DNA from 4 places in the Mesorhizobium sp. B2-4-6 genome. Region 3 is predicted to be linked to each of the others. Evidence: riboswitches for the same ligand, from Rfam matches in the RefSeq annotation. Region 3 holds a riboswitch; each other region holds the start of a gene.
What was found. A riboswitch is a leader RNA that binds a small molecule or an ion and turns the genes downstream of it on or off. The one in region 3 is predicted to bind cobalamin.
Positions count from the first base shown of each region.

Region 1 (3,187 bases), on a different contig from region 3:
GCAAGTCCATCGAGGCGGCGGGCCGGTTCTTGTCGAGATGGACGCAGCTTTCGGTCAGCACCAGCGTCTTGATGCCGTGCGGGGCGAGCGTGTCGGGCGTGACCTCGCCGCCCGGTTTCATGCCGTAGTACCAGCCGGCGAAGAAGAAATCCGGCTGCACGGCGACGAGGTTCTCCAGCGTCGGATATTTTGGCGCCAGCTCCGGGATGGAGCCCTGCTCCGCCTTGAACTCGGGGCCGACCTTGTACCAGCCGGTGATGCCGGTAAGCCCGACGATCGACGGCTGCAGCTTCAGCGCGAAGGCCATCTCGGCCATGTTGAGGTCCTGGATGACGGCGCGTTTTGGCGGTGCATCGAAGGTGAGCGGCTTGCCGCAGCTGTCGACGGTGACCGGGAAGGCGAAGGCGGCCGAGGCGAGAAGCGAGAAGGCAAACGACAAAGCGAGGCGTTTCACGGGGTGGTGCTCCTTGTTTGGGTTGGGCAGGCTCAGGATGACGAGGAAGCGCGCGTGGGCAGTTCGAAGACGGTGAGCTCGCGGTCCTCGGTCGGGTGCCGCAGGCGCAGCACGTCGATGCCGAAAACCTCGCGGATATGCGGCTGCGCCAGCGCCTCGCGGGGCGGCGCCAGCGCGTGCAGCCGGGCGTTGCTCATCACCGCGACGTTGGTGGCGAAGGGCGCCACCAAGGCGAGATCGTGCAGCACGGCGACCACGGTCATGCTGAATTCGGCCACCAGTTCGAGCAGTTCTGCGCGGGCGCGCGGATCAAGGTGGTTGGTCGGCTCGTCGAGGAACAGGATCTTCGGCTCTTGCGCGATGGCACGGGCGAGCTGCGCGCGCTGGCGCTCGCCGCCGGAGAGCGAGCCGATGCTGCGCGCGAGCAGTGGCAAGAGCCCGGTCCGGCGCAGTGCTTCGACGACGATGTCGCGGTCGTCGTGCCGGCGCCTCAGGCCGGCATGCGGGACGCGGCCAAGCTCGACATAGTCGATGAGCGCCAGCCGTGGATCCGGCTGGTCCGTCTGGCCGACGACGGCGATGCGGAGCGCCCGCTCGGCGGCGGTGATCCTGTCCAGCCGGCGCCCGGCCAGGCGAACCTCGCCGTGGCTCGGCGACAACGCCCCGCACAACATGCGCAGCAGAGTCGTCTTGCCGGCGCCGTTCGGGCCGATGATGGCGAGGCGCTCACCCGCCGCCAGCGACAGGCTGACATCCTCGACCAGCGTCCGGCCGTTTGCCGTGGCGCCCAGATCGCGGGCTTCAAGCAGGGGCGCGCTCACCGGCCTTGCTCCCTGGCCTTACCCGCGGCGGGGATGCGCGCCAGTATCTTGCCGGCGAGCCTTGCCGGGCGCTGGCCGGAATTGCACCAGCCGTCGGGCAGCGAGGCATAGAGCCTGGCAAATTCCACCAGCGCGCCGGCGTCGGTGCCCCTGTCGATGGAACCGAAGAGATAGGTGGCTTTGCCTTGCGCCTTGAAGGCCACGGTGAGCGGCCGCGCGCAACCCGCCATGCAGTCGATGGTCTCGACGGCAAAGGAAGGCGCCGGCTGCAAGGAAAGCATGGAACGCAGGTCGGCGCACAAACCCTCGCCGGACCTCAACGCGGTCACGGTATCGCGACACAGAGAACAGACGATGATGCGATGGCTCGAGCGTTTCACCGTTTCACGGAAACGGCGAACCGCTCTATCTCTTTGTTTTGACGCAATTCCAGACGGAAAACCGCTACACACTTTTCCTGGAATTGTTCTCGAGGCGTCCAACATTTCCGTCACTTTCCAAAATGGCGACGGAAGGATGCTGGACGAGCCGGCCGACAAGACCGGCGCCCGCGTCTCCTCCCGGCACACCCCGTCCGGTCAACTCATGTCGATGGCAGGTCTCCTGGCTCGCGGGTCGTTGCGCCATCCGCCTTCCCAGCCTTGCCGGCCAGTGGCGTTTCGGATGGAACTCGCCGCTCACAGTTGCGGGGGCAGCCACGGGTTCAATCCAGACCGGATCTCACCGTGTTCCCTTTTCACCCCTCGCCTTGCGGCTCGAGGACCATGACGCAACCATCGTAGGTTGTCCGCGCGCGAGTCGCAACGGCTTCTGTCCGCCCATCGCGCGAAAGACATGGCGGGATCCTCGTGTCGGTGCCGCAAGTCGCCTGCTTCGTTTTGATATGTAATAACATTACCAGATAGAATACGCTGCCTTGGCTTGTCAACGTCATTCGACTTCGCTCGAAGCGCAATTTCGATCAAACTGGCCGCCGGTGCGGGGACTAGTGTCGCCCCGCCAGATGCGAGGAACCATGAACCCGACCGAGAAAGCGCTGTGGTTTGTCGAAAGCCATCTGCCGGACGCGATCAGCCTCGACGAAATAGCGGCAAGCAGCGGCGTGTCGCGCTTCCATGTGACGCGCGCCTTCGGCGCCGCCACGGGACGATCGGTCATGGGTTATATGCGAGCGCGCCGCTTGAGCGAAGCGGCGCGCAAGCTGGCCGGCGGCGCGCCCGATATTCTTTCGGTCGCGCTCGATGCCGGCTACGGCTCGCATGAGGCTTTCACGCGGGCCTTTCGCGAGGCGTTCGGCACCACGCCGGAATTGGTGCGCGCGCAAGGCTCGACCCAAAACCTCGACCTCGTGGAGCCCATTCTGATGGACAGTTCGCTTCTCACCACTCTCGAGCCGCCGCGCTTCGAGACCAGCCGCCCCTTCCTCATCGCCGGTCTCGGCGAGCGCTACAGCTGCGAGACCAGCGCCGGCATTCCAATGCAATGGCAGCGCTTCGCACCCTATATCGGCAACGTTCCAGGCGAAGTGCCTGGCGTCTTCTACGGCGTGTGCACGAATGGCGACGATGCCGGCAATTTCGACTATGTCGTCGGGGTCAAGGTGACGGATTTCTCCGATCTGCCGAAGGATTTCTATCGCGTGCGGGTGCCGGCGCGGAAATACGCGGTGTTCTCGCATCGCGAGCACATCTCGGCCATCCGCCGGACCATCAACACGATCTGGAACAGCTGGCTGCCGCCATCCGGCCACGAAATCGCCGACGCGCCGGAATTCGAGCGCTATGGACCCGAATTCGACGCGCGCACCGGCAATGGCGGGTTGGAGATCTGGTTGCCGGTGAAGGGGTGAGCGCCTTCCCTTCACCTTGTGGGAGAAGGCAAAGAGCTAAAGTTCCAGATCCCACGTCTGCCC
Region 1 is NZ_VFVI01000014.1:38,695-41,881, forward strand. It holds gene FJ957_RS26680 (ABC transporter substrate-binding protein) at 1-454, opposite strand, end outside; gene FJ957_RS26685 (ABC transporter ATP-binding protein) at 487-1,275, opposite strand; gene FJ957_RS26690 (DUF1636 family protein) at 1,272-1,760, opposite strand; cobalamin riboswitch at 1,851-2,057, opposite strand; gene FJ957_RS26695 (AraC family transcriptional regulator) at 2,291-3,124, shown strand; gene FJ957_RS26700 (bifunctional helix-turn-helix transcriptional regulator/GNAT family N-acetyltransferase) at 3,161-3,187, opposite strand, start outside.
Region 1: linked by a shared signal. The riboswitch ahead of FJ957_RS26690 (DUF1636 family protein) and the one ahead of bluB (5,6-dimethylbenzimidazole synthase) in region 3 are both predicted to bind cobalamin.

Region 2 (3,187 bases), on a different contig from region 3:
TACAGCAACGAACTCTAATGCGGAAGCGTGACAGTTTAACCGCTGAACCGTTTTAAGGGGCCCATGCTGCAACGCGGCGAGGGTTAGCGCAGCGGTTTCGGTGACGCAAGTCAAACCTTGTTCAATTCGCGGCCCTGGACGCCTTATCGGAAGAAACTGGTCCGATCCGCTCCTGTTTGATTTCCTTCGCTTTTTACTCCACTTTTCTCTCCTGACATATCTCCCGCCATTTGCCTGCTAGCATCGTCGGAATCACCGGCTAAAAATGCGGCAAATGATCAGGGCAAGGACGCCTCGATGAAGGACAAGATTTCGCTGGCCATGGCGAGGCGCATTGCGCTCGGAGCGCAGGGATTCAAGGACCCTAGGCCCGGCGGCGTTCCGGATCGCCGCCACCTTGCGCGCGTGCTTTCACGAACCGGCCTGTTGCAGATCGATTCCGTCAGCGCCGTGGTGCGTGCTCATTATATGCCGCTCTATTCTCGCCTCGGCCCCTACCCGCTTGCGCTGCTCGACAACGCCGCGGTCAGCCGCAAGCGCGCGGTCTTTGAATATTGGGCGCATGAGGCGTCGTTCCTGCCTGTCGAAACCTACCCTTTGATGCGCTGGCGCATGCTGCGCGCCGAGCAGGGCGACGAGATGTATCTCGGCCTGGCGAAATGGGGCCGGGAGCGCAAGGCGATGATCGACGAGATTTATGCGCAGGTCGCCGAACGCGGCCCGATCGCCGCGTCCGACATCGAAGGCCACAAGGGCAATGGCGGCTGGTGGGGCTGGAGCGAGGCCAAGCACGCATTCGAATGGCTGTTCTGGGCCGGACGCATCACCACCGCCTACCGGCGCGGCTTCGAACGCTATTACGACCTGCCCGAGCGCGTTTTGCCGCAGGCTGTGCTCGACCTTCCCGTACCCTCGGTCGAGGACGCGCATCGCGAATTGCTGCGCATCTCGGCCCGCGCCCATGGCATCGCCACCTATGGCGACCTCCGCGACTATTTTCGTCTCGCGCCGGGCGATACGAAAGACCGCATCGAGGAACTGGTCGAAGCGGGCGAACTGCTGCCTGTGACGGTGGAGAGTTGGGACAAGACCGCCTATCTCCACAAGGACGCCCGCTTTCCGCGTCGGATAGAGGCACGCGCCCTGCTCGCCCCGTTCGATCCATTGGTTTTCGAACGCACGCGCACCGAAAAGCTGTTCAATTTCCGCTACCGTATCGAGATATACACGCCGGCCGAAAAGCGCCAATACGGCTACTACGTGCTGCCCTTCCTGCTTGGCGACCGCATCGTCGCCCGCGTCGATCTGAGGGCCGATCGGCCGGCAAGCGTGCTGCGCGTCCATGCCGCCTACGCCGAGACCGGCGCTCCCGCCGAAACGGCGGCCCAACTCTTCGACGAACTGCAGCAAATGCAGGGCTGGCTCGGCCTGGGAGCGATCGAAGTGACGCCGGCCGGCGACCTAGGACCGGCGCTGGCCGACATCGTGATGTCGTAGCCGTGCGTTGACAGGCACCCGGCCGTAAGCCTAAATCCGCCGCAGACGGTCTTCTCCCGGCAAAGGGAGGAGCCAAGAGGGAATGCGGTGCGGGCCAACACCCAAATCCGCGGCTGTCCCCGCAACTGTAAGCGACGAGCCCCGGCCGAAAACCACTGGGATGTTCCCGGGAAGGCGGCATTCAAGGCGACGACTCGCGAGCCAGGAGACCTGCCGTCTGAGACTTTAAGTATCCGAATGCCCGGCGGGTTTTCCGGGCAAGGAGCCTGGTTTTGGATCGCAACGGCAGTTTCCCGGCAAATAGTGCGGATATTTCGTCCGAGCCCGACGCGCTGGCCGGCGCGACCGTCATCGTGTGCTCCTCCTGCCGCGACGAAACCGGCTCGGACGCCCATCCGCGTGCCGGCGCGCTGCTCGCCGAGGACACGCGCCGGGCTGCCTCCGGCGAAAACATCAACATCCGCACGGTCGAATGCCTCGGCAATTGCAAGCGCCGGCTCAGCGCCGCGCTGCTGCGCGACGGCTGCTGGAGCTATGTCTTCGGCGATCTGAATGCCACCAGCGGCACCGACCTCGTTGCCGGTGCGAAACTCTTCGCCACCTCGACTGACGGCCTGATTCCCTGGCGCGGCCGGCCCGATTCTCTCAAGCGCGGCCTCGTTGCCCGCATCCCTCCCCTCGACATGCTGAAGGACCGACCATGAACGCTTCCGTTTCCCGCGTGCCCTGTACCGTCGTCACCGGCTTCCTCGGCGCCGGCAAGACGACGCTGATCCGCAACCTGCTGGAGAACGCCAAGGGCAAGCGGCTGGCGATCATCGTCAACGAGTTCGGCGATGTCGGCATCGACGGCGAGATCCTGAAAGGCTGCGGCGTCGACACCTGCCCGGAGGAAAACATCGTCGAGCTCGCCAATGGCTGCATCTGCTGCACCGTCGCCGACGATTTCGTGCCGGCGCTCGACCAGATCCTGTCGCTCAACCCCAAGGTCGATCACATCCTGATCGAGACCTCCGGCCTCGCTTTGCCGAAGCCGCTCGTCCAGGCTTTCCAGTGGCCGAGCGTGAAGAGCCGCGTGACGGTCGATGGGGTCATTGCCGTGGTCGACGGTCCGGCGCTGGCCGACGGCCGTGTCGCTTCCGACATGAATGCCCTGCAGGCGCAGCGCGCCGCGGACGTGACGCTCGACCATGACGATCCGGTCGAAGAGGTATTCGAGGACCAGATCGCCTGCGCCGACCTGATCATCCTGTCGAAGAGCGACCTGATGGATGCGGCCGGGTCGCAGCGTGCGAACGCCGTCATCGGCAAGCATGTCGCGCGCGCCGTGAAGGTCGTTCCGACCGCGCAGGGCAAGGTCGACCCGTCGGTAATGCTCGGCCTCGGGCTCGCCGTCGAGGACGACATCGAGAACCGCAAGACCCATCACGACGACGAGCTCGACCATGAGCACGACGATTTCGATTCCTTCGTCATCGACATCCCGTCGGTCGCCAATCCCGACGAGTTGGCCGAGCGCGTCGCCCTTGCCGCCGAGCAGGAAAACGTGCTGCGCGTCAAAGGCTTCGTCGAGGTTGGCGGCAAGCCGATGCGGCTTTTGCTCCAGGCCGTCGGCCCGCGCGTCAACCACTATTACGACCGCGCCTGGACGGCCGAGGACGACCGCCGCTCGCGGCTCGTCGTCATCGGC
Region 2 is NZ_VFVI01000001.1:1,127,574-1,130,760, reverse strand. It holds gene FJ957_RS05390 (winged helix-turn-helix domain-containing protein) at 298-1,497, shown strand; cobalamin riboswitch at 1,527-1,730, shown strand; gene FJ957_RS05385 (DUF1636 family protein) at 1,770-2,201, shown strand; gene cobW (cobalamin biosynthesis protein CobW) at 2,198-3,187, shown strand, end outside.
Region 2: linked by a shared signal. The riboswitch ahead of FJ957_RS05385 (DUF1636 family protein) and the one ahead of bluB (5,6-dimethylbenzimidazole synthase) in region 3 are both predicted to bind cobalamin.

Region 3 (3,187 bases):
TCACGGTAGCCTACATCATGGCGACCGGCACGGGCGCCAGCGTCGGCTACGGCGTCGGTCACATCTCGACCGATCCGGACAGCCCGATGTCCTTCGCGCTCTGGGGCGGCGTGGTCGGCTTCGGCGTCGTCTCGATCGCCGTCTACTGGATCCGCGAATACATCCTCTATGTGCTGAAGGCGGGCCATATCGCCGTCATGGTGCATCTGATCGACGGCCACGATGTCCCTGACGGGCAGAACCAGATCGCCTATGCCAAGGAAGTGGTCACCCAGCGTTTCGCCGAGGCCAACATCCTTTTCGTCGTCGACCAGCTGGTCAAGGGCGCCATCCGCGCCATCACCGGCCTGATCGGCGGCATAGCCGCCTTCCTGCCGATCCCGGGCCTGAGCGGCCTGGTCGGCTTCATCAACACCATCATCCGTATCTCGCTGACCTATGTCGACGAGATCATCCTCGGCTACAACATCCGCATCAAATCGAGCACGCCTTTCGAGACGGCCAGGCAAGGCGTCGTCCTCTACGCCCAGAACGGCAAGCACATGGTCAAGAACGCCGTCTGGCTGGCGGCGATCATGTGGGGCGTGTCCTTCGTCATCTTCCTTTTGATGCTGGCACCCGCGGCCGCGATCCTCTGGGTCATGCCGGGCCAGCTTGCCGGCTGGGCTTTCGTGCTCGCCATCGTCTTTGCCTGGGCCTTCAAGGCGGCCTTCATCGAGCCCTTCGCCATTGCCTCGCTTATGCAGGTCTATTTCGAAGCCATCGAGGGCCAGGTGCCCAATCCCGAATGGGACCACCGGCTGGCCGAGGCCTCGTCCAAGTTCAGGGAACTGCGCGACAAGGCGCTGGGCTCCTTCGGCGGCGGCTCGCGCTGGGATACGCCCCGGGCCGCCTGATCAGGATTTCGAAGGACCGCCTAGCCTTGCGATCGCCGATTTGAGCGGCGCCTCGCCGGCGCCGCGAAAAGTCTCGCTCATCACCAGTTCGGGCAACGGCAGGCGCTTGCCCCAGCCATGCGCCTCGAGATCGGGCTTCGGCGCGAAGGCAGAGACGCGGCCGACGCAGAGATAGGCGATCGGCGTCACATGTTCCGGGATCGACAAGAGCTGCTTCAGCGCTTCCGTCTCGATGATGCTGACCCAGCCGACGCCGACACCCTCGGCCCGCGCCGCCAGCCAGAAATTCTGCACCGCGCAGACGGTGCTGTAGAGGTCCATCTCCGGATTGTGCCAGCGCCCGAGCGGCGAATCCTTCGACCGCTGCCGGTCGCAGGTGATGCACAGATTGAGCGCGCTTTCGCAGATGCCCTCGAGCTTAAGCTTGCGGTATAGCGCCTGCCGTTCCGCCTCGATCGCCGGCAGCTCCTGCTCGCGCGCGGCGAGGAACAGGTCGCGCACCTGCCGACGCCTGCCTGCATCGCGGATGACGATGAAGTTCCACGGCTGCATGTAGCCGACCGACGGCGCATGATGCGCGGCGGTGATCAGCCGCGCCAACACGCTGTCGTCGAGATCGTCGGGGATAAAATGGCTGCGCACGTCACGCCTGGTGAACATCGCCCGATAGACCGCGTCGCGCGCCAATTGGTCAAAGTCGTCGCCGCTCGCGGCGATCGCTGCTGCCGTCATCGCTTTTCCCCTTGCGACAAGCAATTTCCCGCCTGACCAAGCGGAAAACCATGTCTGCCGGGCCGGTCTTCTGGCTCGGGATCCTCCCGCATCCGGCGCCTTCCCGTCATCGACAGTGGCTTTGCCGGCGCGGTCCCCCTCACAGCGTTGGGCACGCCACGGAGTTCAACCGTGTTCCCGATTCTCCCGCGTCGCGGGCACCAGGCAGCGAAGAACCTTACCGCGAAGCTTGCGCCGCGCCAATGGCGCCAGCGACACGGGCTGGCGCAATTTTCCCCAGCCATTCGGCTTTCAAACATGGTCATCCGCGCCGCCGGTGCCTAGATTAGGCGCCATGGCCACCCGTCTCTACACGCACCCGATCTTTCTGGAACACCTCACGCCGCCCGGCCATCCCGAGCGGCCCGACCGCCTGCGCGCCATCGAACGCGTGCTCGACGACGAGGCTTTTTCGGCGCTCGACCGCGTCAAGGCGCCCGAAGGCGACGAGAAAACGATTCTCTATGCGCATCCCGAGGATTTCGTCGAGCGTGTCCGCGCCGCGATCCCTGAGAGCGGGATCGTGTCGATCGACGCCGATACCAGCGCCAGCCCGAAAAGCTGGCAGGCCGTGGTGACGGCGATCGGCGGCGCCAACGCGGCGGTCGACGATGTTTTCGAGGGCCGCGCGGCAAACGTCTTCGTCGCCGCCCGCCCGCCGGGTCACCACGCCGAAAAGACCACCGCGATGGGCTTCTGCCTGTTCAACACGGCCGCGATCGCCGCCCGCTACGCGCAGAAGAAGCATCAGGCCGAGCGCGTCGCCATCGTCGACTGGGACGTCCACCACGGCAATGGTACCCAGGACATTTTCTGGGACGACCCGTCGGTTCTCTATTGCTCGACGCACCAGATGCCGCTTTATCCCGGTACCGGAGCGAAAAGCGAAACCGGCGCCGGCAACATCGTCAACGCGCCGCTCGCGCCGCAGACCGGCAGCGACCTGTTCCGCGACGCCTTCCTGTCGCGTGTGCTGCCCTCGATCGATGCGTTCGCGCCGGACTTGATCATCATTTCAGCCGGCTTCGACGCGCACCATCGCGACCCGCTGGCGGAGATCAACCTGACCGAGGATGATTTCGACTGGGCGACCGGGCAATTGATGGAACGCGCCGGCCGCCACAGCTCCAACAGGCTCGTCAGCTTGCTGGAAGGCGGCTACGATCTGCAGGGACTGGCATTTTCAGTCGCCGCCCATGTCGGGCGGCTGATGAAGGGATAGGGTATGGCATTGGAAGACAATGAGGACGTCAAGGCGATGAGCTTCGAACAGGCGCTCGACGCGCTGGAGAAGATCGTCGATGATCTTGAGCGTGGCGACGTCCCGCTCGACCAGTCGATCAAGATCTATGAGCGCGGCGAAGCGCTGAAGGCGCATTGCGACCGGCTGCTGAAAGCGGCCGAGGACAAGGTCGAGAAGATCAGACTGTCGCGCGACGGCAAGCCGGTAGGAACGGAGCCGTTGGACGCAGAGTAATTTGGACGACGGTGAGGCAGACAAAGCAGGTAAGGAGTTCAAG
Region 3 is NZ_VFVI01000011.1:123,341-126,527, forward strand. It holds gene FJ957_RS24255 (hypothetical protein) at 1-896, shown strand, start outside; gene bluB (5,6-dimethylbenzimidazole synthase) at 897-1,628, opposite strand; cobalamin riboswitch at 1,671-1,848, opposite strand; gene FJ957_RS24265 (histone deacetylase family protein) at 1,963-2,889, shown strand; gene FJ957_RS24270 (exodeoxyribonuclease VII small subunit) at 2,893-3,144, shown strand.

Region 4 (3,187 bases), on a different contig from region 3:
GGTAGCGGGCGATCACGGCCATCTGGCCGTGTGTCAGGCTCGGGATCTGGATGCCGGGAGGAGGCGGGGCGAAGGATCCGCTATGCGCTTCGGCGGGTGCTCCCGCCGTCATGATCGAAAGGGCGGTCGCCAAAAAGAAAATGGCCGCCAGGGCAAGGAATCGTGGCGGCCGACGCATCGGATTTCAGGCGAAGCGGCGGGCAGGGCTGCGCTGGTCGCGCGCCGCGACCACGCGCTCGGCAACCGCGCCGAAGCCGAGCCCGACGACGGTCCATAGCACAAGCTGGATGCCGAGCGAGGCGACGCGGAACTGCCACAGCACCGTCGCCGAGAAGTTCTCCGGTACTTCGTTGATGTCGGGCAGGGCTGCCTTCACCAGCGCGAAGACCACGAGGAAGGCCAGCCCAGCCACGATCGAGGCGTTCCAGGCGCCGAGCCGGGTCCACAGCCGCTGCGCCAATCCAACCGCCGCCACCATCGCCGCGATCGAGACCACGATCATGATGAAGAACAGCTCGGTACGGTAGCCGATGGTCTCGGCATTGCCGACCGCGGGCGGATTCGCCGGATATTTGAGGCTGGGGACCACGATCACGGCCAGGAAGCCGAGCAGCGCGATGAGCGCCGAAGTGCCACGGGGGCCCAGCGAACCCAGACGGCCATAGGCATAGGCGAAGACCAGCGAGAACAGCCCGCCGAGGGCGGCGCCGTAGACCAGCACGCCGGTCGCGAGACCGATGCCGGCCTGCGTGACGCGGCTGACCATCTCGGGCTCCGGCGCCTCGCCGGTCGCCTGGGCCTGCTGTTCCTCGAAGGCGATCGCCTTGTCGACCTGCGGCTCGCCATAGACGCGGGCAAAGGCGAATGCCAGAATCCCCGCAACCAGCCCGACAAGCATGCCGCGCAGCAAAAGTTTTCCGACCATGTCGTTAACCCTCTAAGCAATTCCAGGAAAAGTGCGTAGCGGTTTTCCGTCCGGAATCGCGTTAGACCAGAATCGAAGCAAGTTCAGCGATGCTGAACCGCCTTAGTGGCAGGGGAAGCCGAGCAGGTGGCGGCCGTCATGCACGAATTCGTGCACATAGGTGCCGCGGATCAGCGACGTCGCGCCTTCTTCCGCCCCGACGAAATAGATCGCCAGCATCAACAGCAGGCCGGCGAAGATGGCCCAGGGCAGAAGCTCGCGAACCGGAATCGCAACCGGACCGTAGCTGGGGGCGAAGGTGGTGTCGGACATATTGACCTCCCGTGGGATACTGCGTCCCGTTGATCGAACAATGCTGCGGAATAAGGCCTGACTTTCGGCTGGTGCCGATCACAGTGGCGCGACCGTGCCGGACTCGCACCGGCTTCCAATCCCGTATAGCGCTAAAACACTTGTCAGCACTTCGTTCGCCTGTCAACGACATGTAATGGCCAACACGGCTTCGCGCGGCCGAAATTTCACTGGACCACGGAGTTTTGGGATGCTCGCCCGCCTTACGATGATCGCAAGCGGCGCGACGCAGTCCATGCGCAAGGGGCGCTTTCCGAGTGACGAGGGGCTGGAACTGCAAGCCATCGACCGCGCCGTTGCGCTGGCCGTTTCGCTGCGCCGCGCCGACCGCGTCTGGACGAGTCCGGCGCTTGCCGCGCGGCAGACGGCCGAGGCGCTCGGCCTCGAGGCGACGGTCGAGCCGCTGCTTGGTGAGCAGGACTTCGGGCGCTGGGCCGGCAAAGGCTTCGAGGAGGTGCAGGCAGAGGATCCGGAAGGCATGGCGGCCTGGTTCGCCGATGCGGACGCGGCGCCCCATGGCGGCGAATCGCTTGCCGCCGTCGCCCGGCGCGGCGCCGCGCTGATGGAGCGCCTCGCTTCCGAGAGCGGTCATACCATCGCGCTCACGCACGCCCTGCCGATCCGCGCGGCCATGGTGCATGTTCTGGGCGCGCCGCTTTCCTCGGTCTGGAAGATCGACATCGAGCCGCTGTCGCTCACCGAGTTCCGCGGCGACGGCCGCCGCTGGGTGCTGCATGCGAGCGGTGTCATCGTCTCTGGTTGAACCCTCTGGGCGTGAAAGATCCCGATGAACGCGGTCGGCCTATGAAGCTGCCGTTCCGCGTTTCAGTGATTGCTAACGGAACGGAAACGCCTCGCTGCTATGGTGCTGCCCGGTTGCGAGGAGAGCCTTGCCTGAGGAGCCCGTCGGATATGGCCAATTTTCCCGAGACCGAGCGCCGTCTTCATGCGCGCGAATTCGTGCTCAAGGAAGCCACGATCATCGCCGCCGGCGTTAGGATCGGCTGCTCGGTCAGAAATCAGCACGAGCAAGGTGCGGAATTGCGCATCGGCGCCGATGTGGAGATCCCAGACCGCTTCCTGCTCGAGGTCCCGGCCGACGATACGGCCTATCGCGCTTGGGTGCGGTGGCGGCGCAACGACCGCGTCGGCGTGGCGCTCTACAGCAACGCGCCGAAGGACTGATGCGCGGGCTCGCCGCTCAGCAATTTCTGATTTGATCCTGCCTAAGGCGACGTGCAACCTGGCATATCGGGAACGCAGCCGCCGCGAGCGCGTCCACTGCCGGACCAGCAGGGATTTGCGAATGAGCAGGACAGCCGTTTGGGTGGCGCTGCTCGCCATTTACCTGTTGCAGGCCGTGCTTCCCACCTCAACTCGCGCTCGATTTTAATGTGAGGATCAACTCCGCCCCTTCGCTTTCAGACTCCGCGCCGCTTGCTCGATCGCCGCGCGGTCGTTGCCCAGCCGGTCGAGCAGTTCCTGCGCCTCGTCGCCGGAAATGCCGGTGCGCATGGCAAGCGCCTCCACCGTGAGCACATCGGCGCTGTCGATCTCGCGCGTTTCGGGCAGAGCATCGTCCGCTGTCAGCGGCAGGGCCGCCTCGCGGTCGATCTCCAACTCGGCCTGTTGCCAGTGCCGTTCGTGATTGCCGAGGACGCCGCCCTCGCGTTGAAATATCTCATAGGCACGTTGCCTGATCTTCTCGGTCCGATCGTCGTCCATCGCCATTCCTCCTTGCGTGTCACAAGAACGCAGGACAGGGCGGAACGATCCGTGGCATCGCGAAGGTGATCGACCGGCGCTGTTCCAGGCGCGTCCGCTCAGGGCCCGTAGATGGCGGCCGGCTTGCCGAACATGCCGGGCTCCGGTTTCACGCCCAGCCCCGGCCGTTGCGGTACGGCGATGTGG
Region 4 is NZ_VFVI01000003.1:407,851-411,037, forward strand. It holds gene FJ957_RS12075 (hypothetical protein) at 1-133, opposite strand, end outside; gene FJ957_RS12080 (CbtA family protein) at 185-925, opposite strand; gene FJ957_RS12085 (CbtB domain-containing protein) at 1,028-1,237, opposite strand; adenosylcobalamin (AdoCbl) riboswitch at 1,238-1,381, opposite strand; gene FJ957_RS12090 (histidine phosphatase family protein) at 1,467-2,039, shown strand; gene FJ957_RS12095 (PilZ domain-containing protein) at 2,189-2,461, shown strand; gene FJ957_RS12100 (DUF2934 domain-containing protein) at 2,678-3,001, opposite strand; gene FJ957_RS12105 (mandelate racemase/muconate lactonizing enzyme family protein) at 3,100-3,187, opposite strand, start outside.
Region 4: linked by a shared signal. The riboswitch ahead of FJ957_RS12085 (CbtB domain-containing protein) and the one ahead of bluB (5,6-dimethylbenzimidazole synthase) in region 3 are both predicted to bind cobalamin.